3 regions of the Kitasatospora sp. NPDC005856 genome follow, and region 2 is predicted to be linked to each of the others. Evidence: predicted binding sites of a transcription regulator. Region 2 holds the regulator's gene; each other region holds the start of a gene.
The links. The regulator HrcA, encoded in region 2, represses chaperone genes, less so after heat shock. The targets are predictions, from matches to a motif close to TTNGCACTCNGNNNNNCNGAGTGCNAA.

Region 1 (3,796 bases), on a different contig from region 2:
ACCCCCGGATGGCCGTCGCGCAGGCGGGCGACCGCGGGCGGCACCAGGGTGGAGCTCGCGGTCGGGAAGGAGACCAGCCGCACCCGCCCGGCCCGCAGCCCGGCGATCGCGGCGACCTCCTCCTCGGCGGCGGAGAGCCCGGCGAGGATTCCGGTGGCATGCTTGAGCAGGACCCGGCCGGCCTCACTGAGCTGCATCCCGCGGCCGGAGCGGACCACCAGCGGGGTGTCCACCGACTTCTCCAGGGCCTTCATCTGCTGGCTGATGGCGGGCTGCGTACACCCCAGCTCACGGGCGGCGGCGGAGAAGGAGCCGGTGCGGGCGACGGCACGCAGGACGCGCAGGTGGCGGGCCTCGATCATGCCTTAGTTATAAGGCAATCTTTGCATTCTGCAAAATTCTACTGATAGTTGAAGCGTGAAGCTGTGAACGCCGGAGGCCCGGCCCGCCTCCCCTCTCGGGGAGCGGACCGGGCCTCCGGTCAGGCGTCGGAGCCTCAGTGCGAGTGGCCGTGGCCGTGACCGTGGCCACCGTTGTCGGCCGCCTCCTCCTTCTTCTCCACCACGAGGGTCTCGGTGGTGAGGAGCAGGGAGGCGATCGAAGCGGCGTTCTCCAGGGCGGAGCGGGTGACCTTGACCGGGTCGATGACGCCGGCCTTCACCAGGTCGCCGTACTCGCCGGTGGCGGCGTTGTAGCCCTGGCCGTTCTCCAGCTCGGAGACCTTGGAGGTGATGACGTAGCCCTCCAGGCCGGCGTTCTGGGCGATCCAGCGCAGCGGCTCGTGCAGCGCCTTGCGGACCACGGCGACACCGGTGGCCTCGTCACCCGACAGGCCCAGGCCGTCCTCCAGCACCTTGGCGGCGTGGACCAGGGAGGCGCCACCGCCGGCGACGATGCCCTCCTCGACCGCGGCACGGGTCGCCGAGATGGCGTCCTCCAGGCGGTGCTTGCGCTCCTTCAGCTCCACCTCGGTGGCGGCGCCGACCTTGATGACGCAGACGCCGCCGGCCAGCTTGGCCAGGCGCTCCTGCAGCTTCTCGCGGTCCCAGTCGGAGTCGGTCGCGGAGATCTCGCCCTTGATCTGGGCGACGCGGCCGGCGACGGCCTCGGCGTCGCCGGCACCCTCGACGATCGTGGTCTCGTCCTTGGTGATGGTCACGCGGCGGGCGGTGCCCAGCACGTCCAGGCCGACCTGCTCGAGCTTGAGGCCGACCTCCTCGGAGACCACCTGGCCACCCGTCAGGGCGGCCAGGTCGCCGAGGATCGCCTTGCGGCGGTCACCGAAGCCCGGGGCCTTGACGGCGACGGCGTTGAAGATGCCGCGGATCTTGTTCAGGACCAGGGTCGACAGCGCCTCGCCGTCGACGTCCTCGGCGATGATCAGCAGCGACTTGGAGGCACCGCTCTGCAGGATCTTCTCCAGCAGCGGCAGCAGCTCCTGGATGGACGAGATCTTGCCCTGGCTGATCAGGATGTACGGGTCCTCGAGGACCGCCTCCTGACGCTCCGTGTCGGTGACGAAGTACGGCGACAGGTAGCCCTTGTCGAACTGCATGCCCTCGGTGAAGTCCAGCTCCACGCCGAAGGTGTTCGACTCCTCGACGGTGATGACACCGTCCTTGCCGACCTTGTCGATCGCCTCGGCGATCAGCTCGCCGACCTGGGTGTCCTGCGCGGAGAGGGACGCGACGGCGGCGACGTCGTCCTTGCCCTCGATCTCGCGGGCGATGGACAGCAGGTGCTCGGAGACGGCGGCGACGGCCTTGTCGATGCCCTTCTTCAGGGCGGCCGGGCCGGCACCGGCGGCGACGTTGCGCAGACCCTCGTTGACCAGGGCCTGGGCCAGCACGGTGGCGGTGGTGGTGCCGTCACCGGCGACGTCGTTGGTCTTGGTGGCGACCTCCTTGACGAGCTGCGCGCCAAGGTTCTCGTACGGGTCGTCCAGCTCGACCTCGCGGGCGATGGTGACACCGTCGTTGGTGATGGTCGGGGCGCCGAACTTCTTGTCGATGACGACGTTGCGACCCTTGGGGCCGATGGTCACCTTGACGGTGTCGGCCAGCTTGTTGACACCGCGCTCCAGCGAGCGGCGGGCGTCCTCGTCGAACTGCAGGATCTTCGCCATGTTCCCTATTCCCTCGGGGCTGCGGCCGGCCGACCGGCCGCCGAACTACGTGAACCAACAACCACGCCCCGGGCCCCTGTCACTTGGGACACGGATCCGGGGCGGGTCGGTACGTCTTACTTCTCGATGATCGCGAGGACGTCGCGGGCGGAGAGCACCAGGTACTCCTCGCCCTGGTACTTCACCTCGGTGCCGCCGTACTTCGAGTACAGGACGATGTCACCCACGGCGACGTCGAGCGGCAGACGCTGGCCGTCCTCGAAGCGGCCCGGGCCGACGGCCAGGACGACGCCCTCCTGGGGCTTCTCCTTGGCGGTGTCCGGGATAACCAGGCCGGAGGCCGTGGTGGTCTCGGCGTCGAGCGGCTGGACCACGATGCGGTCCTCGAGCGGCTTGATGGCAACCTTGCTGCTGGTGGTCACGTCCGAGCTCCCCTTCGGAGATTACGGGGTTTTCTAACGGGTAGGGGCGAACCTGCGAGTCTGCCGTCGCGGGGGTCAGACACGCGTCATCGCGTTAGCACTCTCCTGGTGGGGAGTGCCAAGGACGACCATAGGGCCGTGTTAGCACTCAGTCAACCAGAGTGCCAACGACGCGCCCCTGGAGCCCCGGTTCCACGGTTGAGTAGCCGTACTCATGTACGACGGGCCCGGACTTCGACACACTCCTGCCATGACATCGATCCCGGTACGTCTCGACCCGTCCCGGCCCAAGGACGCCGCCCTCTCCCTGCTCTCGCTTCCCCTGCTGGGAGCCGTGCTGCCGTTCGTCGCGTTCTACGTCATCGCCGCGCTCGGCAGCGGCCCCGGCCACGGGGACGACGGGGACGGACTCGGGTGGGCCTTCCTGGGCATCGGGATGCTGGCCGCTCCGGTGGTCTCCCTGGCGGCGGGCCTCGTGGTGGCCTTCCGCAGCCGGCGCTCCGGCTACCGCTTCCTCCCGGTCACCGCCGTGCTCGCCCCGTTCACGCTGCCGGTGCTCTTCTCCTCGGGCGTGCTGTGGCGGTGAACCCGGTGGGCGGCCGGCCCGAGCGGCTGCGGATCCACCCGGCGGCGGACCTGCTGCTGTCCGTGGTGGTGCTGACGACGACCGGCGTGGCGGCGTTCGTCGGATCGTTCGTGCTCAACGCGCTGAAGCTGCTCGCCCTGTACGGCCCCGGCGTGGTGGCCCTGGACGTCTTCGGCGTCGCGGTCCTGCTCCTGCTGCTGGCGCTGACGGCCCGGGGCGCCCGGCGGCTCGGGTACCGGATCGTGCCGTACGCCGCGCTGGTGGCGGCACCGCTGGTGCCGCTGGTGTTCTGGCTGACCTCCGACGTCCCCGTCATCGGCCGGTGAGCGCCGCGCCGCCGCTCCGGCCGACCGGGCAACCCGCGAGAATGGCCCCGTGGACACCGAGAACCTCCAGCCGCTGCTGACGCCCGAGGGCCAGGCCCTGCTCGCCGAGTTGCGCGAGTTCACCCCCGAGGAGGAGCTCGCGCTGGCGACCCGCCTGCGGCGGACGCATCCGGCGGAGCTGGTCTCGGCCGCGTTCGGTCAGGCCCGGCTGCGGCAGCGGGCGCGGGCGAAGTTCGGGGCGGACGCCGACCTGATGTACTTCACGCCCAACGGGGTCGAGCAGTCCACCCGGCGCAGCGTGGCCGAGTGGCGCGCGCAGCGGTTCGCGGCCCTGGGC
Region 2 (3,796 bases):
CACCACGTCCACGCCGACCTCGGTCATCGTCTCCACGGCCAGCTCGCCGCGGTCGCCCTTGGGCAGCGCCTGGACGACCACGATCCGCGGCACGGGCTCCGGCTCCCGGCGCACGGCGGCGACCGTCACGTCGATCCCGTCCTTGCCGAGCACCTCGGCGACCGTGCCGTCCACCCCGAGCCCGAGCCCGTCGGCCAGGGTCACCGCCTCGCCCGGCGCCAGCCGCTTGACCGCGGCCGCGTGCCGCCCCTCCGGGCCGTCCAGGCGCACCACGGCCCCGGGCGCGGCGGTGGCGATCCGCTCGGTCTCGACGAAGAAGACGGGCGCGGTCATGACGGGGGAACCTCCGGGAGTGGGACGGGAACACCGAAGGGGTGCCGGGGACCTTCCCCCGGCACCCCTCCGCGGACGACTACCGGCCGTTGAAGGCGTCCTTCAGCCGGGAGAACAGGCCCTGCTGGCCCGGCGCGAACTGGCCGGACGGCCGCTCCTCGCCGCGCAGCACCGCGAGGCGGCGCAGCAGCTCCTCCTGCTCGGCGTCGAGCTTGCTGGGCGTCTTCACCTCGACGTGCACTATCAGGTCACCCCGGCCGCCGCCGCGCAGGTGGGTGATGCCCCGGCCGTGCAGCGGGATCGACTGGCCGGACTGGGTGCCGGGCCGGATGTCGACCTCCTCCAGGCCGTCCAGGGTCTGCAGCGGCACCTGGGTGCCGAGCGAGGCCGCCGTCATCGGGATGGTGACGGTGCAGTGCAGGTCGTCCCCTCGCCGCTGGAAGATGTTGTGGGTGGTCTCGGCGATCTCGACGTACAGGTCGCCGGCCGGGCCGCCGCCGGGGCCGACCTCGCCCTCGCCGGCCAGCTGGATCCTGGTGCCGTTGTCGACACCGGCCGGGATCTTGACCGTCAGGGTGCGGCGGGCGCGCACCCGGCCGTCGCCGGCGCACTCCGGGCACGGGGTCGGCACGACGGTGCCGAAGCCCTGGCACTGCGGGCACGGGCGGGAGGTCATGACCTGGCCCAGGAAGGACCGGGTGACCTGGGAGACCTCGCCCTTGCCGCGGCACATGTCACAGGTCTGCGCCGAGGTGCCGGGGGCCGCGCCCTCGCCGCTGCAGGTGGTGCAGGTGACGGCGGTGTCGACCTGGAGTTCCTTGGTGGTGCCGAAGGCGGCCTCCTCCAGGGTGATCTCCAGCCGGATCATGGCGTCCTGGCCGCGGCGGGTGCGCGAGCGCGGGCCGCGCTGGCCGGCCGCGGCGCCGAAGAAGGCGTCCATGATGTCGGAGAAGCCGAAGCCCGCCGCGCCGGCGCCGAAGCCGCCCGCGCCGCCGCCCGGGGACAGCGGGTCCCCGCCGAGGTCGTAGACCTGACGCTTCTGCGGGTCGGAGAGCACCTCGTAGGCGGCGTTGATCTCCTTGAACCGCTCCTGCGTCTTCGGGTCCGGGTTGACGTCCGGGTGCAGTTCGCGTGCCAGGCGCCGGAACGCCTTCTTGATCTCGTCCTGCCCCGCATCCCGTCGGACGCCGAGTACCGCGTAGTAGTCCGTGGCCACCAAATGCTCCGCTTGTTCCGCCTGTAGTAGTGCTGCGACTGGACGCCACCGTCGGATTTTCCGACGGCGACCTTTGCTAGGACTCGGCCAGGATCTGGCCCACGTACCGCGCCACCGCTCGCACCGCCCCCATTGTGCCCGGGTAGTCCATCCGGGTCGGACCGATCACACCCAGTTTCGCCACGCTCTCGTCGCCCGAACCGTAGCCGACCGAGACGATCGAGGTGGAATTCAGCCCTTCGTAGGCGTTCTCCCGCCCGATCCGGACCGTCATCGCCGCGTCCGCGGTCTCACCCAGGAGGCGGAGCAGGACGACCTGCTCCTCCAGGGCCTCCAGCACCGGCTGGATGGTGAGCGGGAAGTCGTGCCCGAAACGGGTCAGGTTGGCCGTGCCGGCCAGCATGATCCGTTCCTCGTTCTGCTCGGCGAGCGTCTCGAACAGGGTCGCCAGGACCGTGCTGACGGTCGGCCGGTCGGCCTGCTCGAACAGCGCCGGCAGCTCCTCCAGCAGCCCCGGGACCTCCGGGAGGCGCCGGCCGGCGGCTCTCGCGTTGATCCGGGCCCGCAGGTCCGCCAGCACCGTCTCGCCGACCGTGCCCGGGCAGTCGACCATCCGCTGCTCGACCCGGCCGGTGTTGGTGATCAGCACCAGCATCACCTTGGCCGGGGCCAGTGCCACCAGCTCGATGTGCCGCACGGTGGAGCGCGACAGCGAGGGGTACTGCACCACCGCGACCTGCCGGGTCAGCTGGGCGAGCAGCCGCACGGTGCGGGCGACCACGTCGTCCAGGTCGACCGCGCCGTCCAGGAAGTGCCGGATGGCCCGGCGCTCGGGGGCGCTCATCGGCTTGATCTCGGCGAGCTTGTCGACGAAGAGGCGGTACCCCTTGTCGGTCGGGATGCGGCCGGCGCTGGTGTGGGGCTGATGGATGTAGCCCTCCTCCTCCAGCGCCGCCATGTCGTTGCGGACGGTCGCCGGGGAGACCCCGAGGTTGTGCCGTTCCACCAGGGCCTTGGAGCCGACCGGCTCCTCGGTGCCCACGTAGTCCTGCACGATCGCGCGCAGGACGGCGAGCTTGCGTTCGTCCAGCTGGCGGACCTCACCGGCCATGGGGCGCGCACCTCCGTCTTCGCACGTCGTCCGACTGTGTCCCTTGCTGCCGCGGGCCTTCCGGGAGACCCTCGGCCTTGGCACTCTGAACGTACGAGTGCCAGAACCGTACCTGCCAGTGTAAGGCCCGGGTCCTACGGCAGGAACGGCCCGAGCGGGGTGATCCTCCCCGCAGTTCGGGACACGGCCCGTCGGGCACCGCCGGTTCGATCCTCCCGGCACCGGGGTGGTGCCGGGAGGCCGTCCGGGTGGCAGCATCGAAAGCGACGGCGAACGGAGGAGCAAGCGATGTCGAGCTCGGGCCAGCACACCCGTTTCGCGCCCGATCGCGGCCTGACCGGCCGCATGGTCGCGACGATGTTCGTGATCGGGTTGCTGTACGTCGGTTTCACCGGCCTGCTGATCGCGCTCCTGCGCGGCGCCTGGCCACTGATCGTGCTGATCTCCGGCGGGCTGTTCGTGGCCCAGTTCTGGTTCAGCGACAAGATCACCGAGCGGGCGATGGGCGCCCACCAGGTGTCCCCGGAACAGTTCCCCCAGCTGCACGGCACCGTCGACCGGCTCTGCGCGCTGGCCGACATGCCCAAGCCCCGGGTGGCGGTCGCCGACAACGACATGCCGAACGCCTTCGCCACCGGCCGCAACCCGCAGAACGCGGTGATCTGCGTGACCACCGGGCTGCTGCGCCGGCTGGAGCCGGAGGAGCTGGAGGGCGTCCTCGCGCACGAGCTGTCGCACGTCGCCCACCGGGACGTCGCGGTGATGACGATCGCCGGCTTCCTCGGCGTCCTCGCCGGGGCGATGACCCGGATCGCCGTGTACGGCGGGTTCATGGGCGGCGGGCGCAACAACAACGACCAGAACGCCGCCATCGTGGCGCTGATCATCCCGCTGGTGTCGATGGTCGTCTACGCGATCAGCTTCCTGCTCACCCGGCTGCTCTCCCGCTACCGCGAGCTGGCCGCCGACCGGGCCGCCGCCCAGCTCACCGGCCGGCCCAGCGCCCTGGCCTCGGCGCTCACCAAGGTGACCGGGCAGATCGCGGCCATCCCCAGCAAGGACCTGCGCCAGGCGCAGCCGTACAACGCCTTCTACTTCGCCCCCGCGCTGAGCGCCCGGGAGGCCGCCACCCAGCT
Region 3 (3,796 bases), on a different contig from region 2:
CGCCGCACACCCAGTGCGGGTCCGGCCCCAGCTCGGGTTCCACGCTCAGGGCGTGCGGGTCGTCGTCGGCCGCGCAGTCGGCGCACAGCGGCCAGCGCCCGTACGCCTCCAGCAGCGCGTCCTGGACGTCCTGGGCGACCAGCCCGAGCACGTACTCGGTGCCGTCCGGCCACTGCTCCAGCCACCAGCGGCGGTGCGTCACGGCCTGTTCCACCAGCGAGACGACGGCGGCGTCCGCCACGTCCCGCGCGGTGAGGTCGGCCAGGATCAGTGCCCGCGCGTTGTGCAGGGCGGTCTCGATGTCGTCGGCAGCCATCCGTCCATCCTCTCCTCAAGTCCCCCGAACGCCGAAACGCCGCGTGGGCGGCCCCCCGAAGGGAGCCGCCCACACGGACGGGGAATCAACCGATCCGATCGAAGCGATCAGGATCAGAAGTCCATGTCACCGCCCGGCATGCCGCCGCCGGCGGCCGCAGCGGCCTTCTCCGGCTTGTCGGCGATGACGGCCTCGGTGGTGAGGAACAGCGCCGCGATGGAGGCGGCGTTCTGCAGCGCGGAGCGGGTGACCTTGGCCGGGTCGATGATGCCCTCGGCGATCAGGTCGACGTACTCGTTGGTGGCGGCGTTCAGGCCGTGACCGGCGGGGAGGTTGCGCACCTTCTCCACCACGACGCCACCCTCCAGGCCGGCGTTGGTCGCGATCTGCTTGATCGGGGCCTCCAGCGCGACCTTGACGATGTTGGCACCGGTGGCCTCGTCGCCGTCCAGCTCCAGCTTGTCGAAGGCGACACCGGCCTGCAGCAGGGCGACGCCACCACCGGCGACGATGCCCTCCTCGACGGCGGCCTTGGCGTTGCGGACGGCGTCCTCGATGCGGTGCTTGCGCTCCTTGAGCTCCACCTCGGTGGCCGCGCCGGCCTTGATGACGGCCACGCCGCCGGCCAGCTTGGCGAGGCGCTCCTGGAGCTTCTCGCGGTCGTAGTCCGAGTCGCTGTTCTCGATCTCGGCGCGGATCTGGTTCACGCGGCCCGCGACCTGCTCGCTGTCGCCGCCACCGTCGACGATGGTGGTCTCGTCCTTGGTGATGACCACCTTGCGGGCGGTGCCCAGCAGGTCGACGCCGGCGTTCTCCAGCTTGAGGCCGACCTCCTCGGAGATGACGGTGCCACCGGTGAGGATGGCGATGTCGCCGAGCATGGCCTTGCGGCGGTCACCGAAGCCCGGGGCCTTGACGGCGACGGACTTGAAGACGCCCTTGATCTTGTTGACGATCAGGGTCGACAGGGCCTCGCCCTCGACGTCCTCGGCGATGATGACGAGCGGCTTGCCGCTCTGCATGACCTTCTCCAGCAGCGGGAGCAGGTCCTTGATCGAGCCGATCTTGGAGTTGGCGATGAGGATGTACGGGTCCTCGAAGGTCGCCTCCATGCGCTCCAGGTCGGTGGCGAAGTAGGCGGAGATGTAGCCCTTGTCGAAGCGCATGCCCTCGGTGAGCTCGAGCTCCAGGCCGAAGGTGTTGCTCTCCTCGACGGTGATGACGCCTTCCTTGCCGACCTTGTCCATGGCCTCGGCGATCAGCTCGCCGATCTGGGTGTCGGCGGCCGAGATGGAGGCGGTGGAGGCGATCTGCTCCTTGGTCTCCACGTCGGTGGCCTGGGCCAGCAGCTGGTCCGAGACGGCGACGACGGCCTTCTCGATGCCGCGCTTCAGGGCCATCGGGTTGGCGCCGGCGGCGACGTTGCGCAGACCCTCGCGAACCAGGGCCTGGGCGAGCACGGTGGCGGTGGTGGTGCCGTCACCCGCGACGTCGTCCGTCTTCTTGGCGACCTCCTTGACGAGCTCCGCACCGATCTTCTCGTACGGGTCCTCGAGCTCGATCTCCTTGGCGATGGAGACACCGTCGTTGGTGATCGTGGGGGCGCCCCACTTCTTCTCCAGCACGACGTTGCGACCCTTGGGGCCGAGCGTGACCTTCACTGCGTCGGCGAGCTGGTTCATGCCACGCTCAAGGCCGCGGCGAGCTTCCTCATCAAAGGCGATGATCTTGGCCATCTGAAGTGGTCCTCCGGGACACGGTCGACTGCTCGGACCAAGGGGTGCCCGCGACGGACGGCCCTGGTGTGCGGGGGTCCATTCCCCTACCGCTCCCGGGGGCCTCACCGACCCGGTCCGCTGTCACTCTCACGCTGTGAGTGCTAACGCCAATGATTAGCACTCCCGATGGTCGAGTGCAAGCCCAATCGGCAATCCGCAAGCCGTCGTCGGGGTCCGCCGGGCAGACGCCGACCGGGTGCGCCGGGGAACGCCGACGGGCCCGCGCGACGTGTGTCGCACGGGCCCGTCGAGAAGCGAGAGGTCACCAGCCGAAGGGCCGCGCCGAGCTCCTGGGGTCGGAAGGGGTCAGACCGCCGCGCGGACCATGTCCGCCTGCGGGCCCTTCTGTCCCTGGGAGATCTCGAACTCGACCCGCTGGCCCTCCTCGAGGGTGCGGTAGCCGTCCATCTGGATCGCGCTGTAGTGGACGAAGACGTCCGCACCACCGTCGACCGCGATGAAGCCGTAGCCCTTCTCCGCGTTGAACCACTTGACGGTGCCCTGAGCCATTCCGAACTCCCCTAGTGCTGTGCTGGCCCTTCACGTGCCCGCAGGTCGCGGGCCCGGGTTGGTTGAAGGCCGGCCCGGGGAACCCCCCCTGGGCGCAGCCGTGCACGCCGCAGCCCTCCGTGCAGGACGCCTGGTGGCTTCCGGCGAGCGGGTGATTGCGTCGACCGCCGCTGAATGTATCCGGATCGACGCCCTCTGCAACAGGGCCAGCCGCCGGTAATTCCGTTCGGCCGTCGAGGGACAGGACGGGCTGAATCGGAATAATCTCGGCATTCCACGCCGGACATAGCGGACGAATTACCCAAATGTCTGCGGGAATTCTGACAACTGCCTGACAGGTTTCACGGGGCCGGGCGCTCCCGGGCCGAGCACTGCGGGAGCCGAAAGGGAAACCATGTTCCCAGCCGAGCCACACTCTACTCCGCTCGGGCGGGAAATATTCCCGCCGAAATGCAGCGGTCGCCCGCGCGTACGGAGATCGGAATTCCGTACGCGCGGGCGACCGCGGTTCTCGCAAACTGCTCAGCAGCCGCCGGCCACCGCCGGGATGATCGAGATGCCGGCGCCGTCCTCGATCTCGGTCGCCAGGCCCTCGGCGAAGCGCACGTCGTCGTCGTTCACGTAGACGTTCACGAAGCGGCGCAGCTTGCCGGTGTCGTCCAGGATGCGGGCCGAGATGCCCGCGTGGTTCTTCTCCAGGTCGGCGACGACCTCGGCCAGGGTGGCACCCTCGGCGGTCACCTCGGCGGCGCCGCCGGTGTAGGTGCGCAGGATGGTGGGGATGCGGACGTTGGCGCTCATGACTCTCCTTGCGGGGGCGGGGGTGGTTCAGGCGGACGCGAGGCCGGCGGCGCGGAACGAGTCCAGCGTCGGGCGGATGACGGCGCTCATCCCGGCGTCGGAGACGGCGTCCAGGGTCTTCAGGCCGTCGCCGGTGTTGATCGCGACGGTCTCCTTGGCCGGATCCAGCTGCCCGGTCTCGACCAACTTCTTCAGCACGCCGACGGTCACCCCGCCCGCGGTCTCGGCGAAGACGCCCTCGGTCCGCGCCAGCAGCTTGATCGCCGCCACGACCTCGGCGTCCGTGACGTCCTCCACCGCGCCGCCGGTGCGGCGGGCGATGTCCAGCACGTACGGGCCGTCGGCCGGGTTGCCGATCGCCAGGGACTTGGCGATGGTGTCCGGCTTGACC

Region 1: a site for HrcA is predicted at 2,689-2,715, ahead of groES (co-chaperone GroES). Genes of this name have one in related genera too.
Region 3: a site for HrcA is predicted at 2,209-2,235, ahead of groL (chaperonin GroEL). Genes of this name have one in related genera too.

What each region holds. Positions count from the first base shown of each region.
Region 1 is NZ_JBEXWT010000042.1:22,506-26,301, forward strand. It holds gene ABZ449_RS24145 (LysR family transcriptional regulator) at 1-362, opposite strand, end outside; gene groL (chaperonin GroEL) at 497-2,125, opposite strand; gene groES (co-chaperone GroES) at 2,242-2,547, opposite strand; gene ABZ449_RS24160 (hypothetical protein) at 2,798-3,133, shown strand; gene ABZ449_RS24165 (hypothetical protein) at 3,124-3,459, shown strand; gene ABZ449_RS24170 (class I SAM-dependent methyltransferase) at 3,509-3,796, shown strand, end outside.
Region 2 is NZ_JBEXWT010000005.1:16,892-20,687, reverse strand. It holds gene ABZ449_RS05120 (16S rRNA (uracil(1498)-N(3))-methyltransferase) at 1-333, opposite strand, end outside; gene dnaJ (molecular chaperone DnaJ) at 413-1,549, opposite strand; gene hrcA (heat-inducible transcriptional repressor HrcA) at 1,626-2,660, opposite strand; gene htpX (zinc metalloprotease HtpX) at 2,949-3,796, shown strand, end outside.
Region 3 is NZ_JBEXWT010000035.1:8,190-11,985, reverse strand. It holds gene ABZ449_RS21715 (hypothetical protein) at 1-316, opposite strand, end outside; gene groL (chaperonin GroEL) at 430-2,052, opposite strand; gene ABZ449_RS21705 (cold-shock protein) at 2,401-2,604, opposite strand; gene ABZ449_RS21700 (MoaD/ThiS family protein) at 3,127-3,405, opposite strand; gene thrC (threonine synthase) at 3,433-3,796, opposite strand, start outside.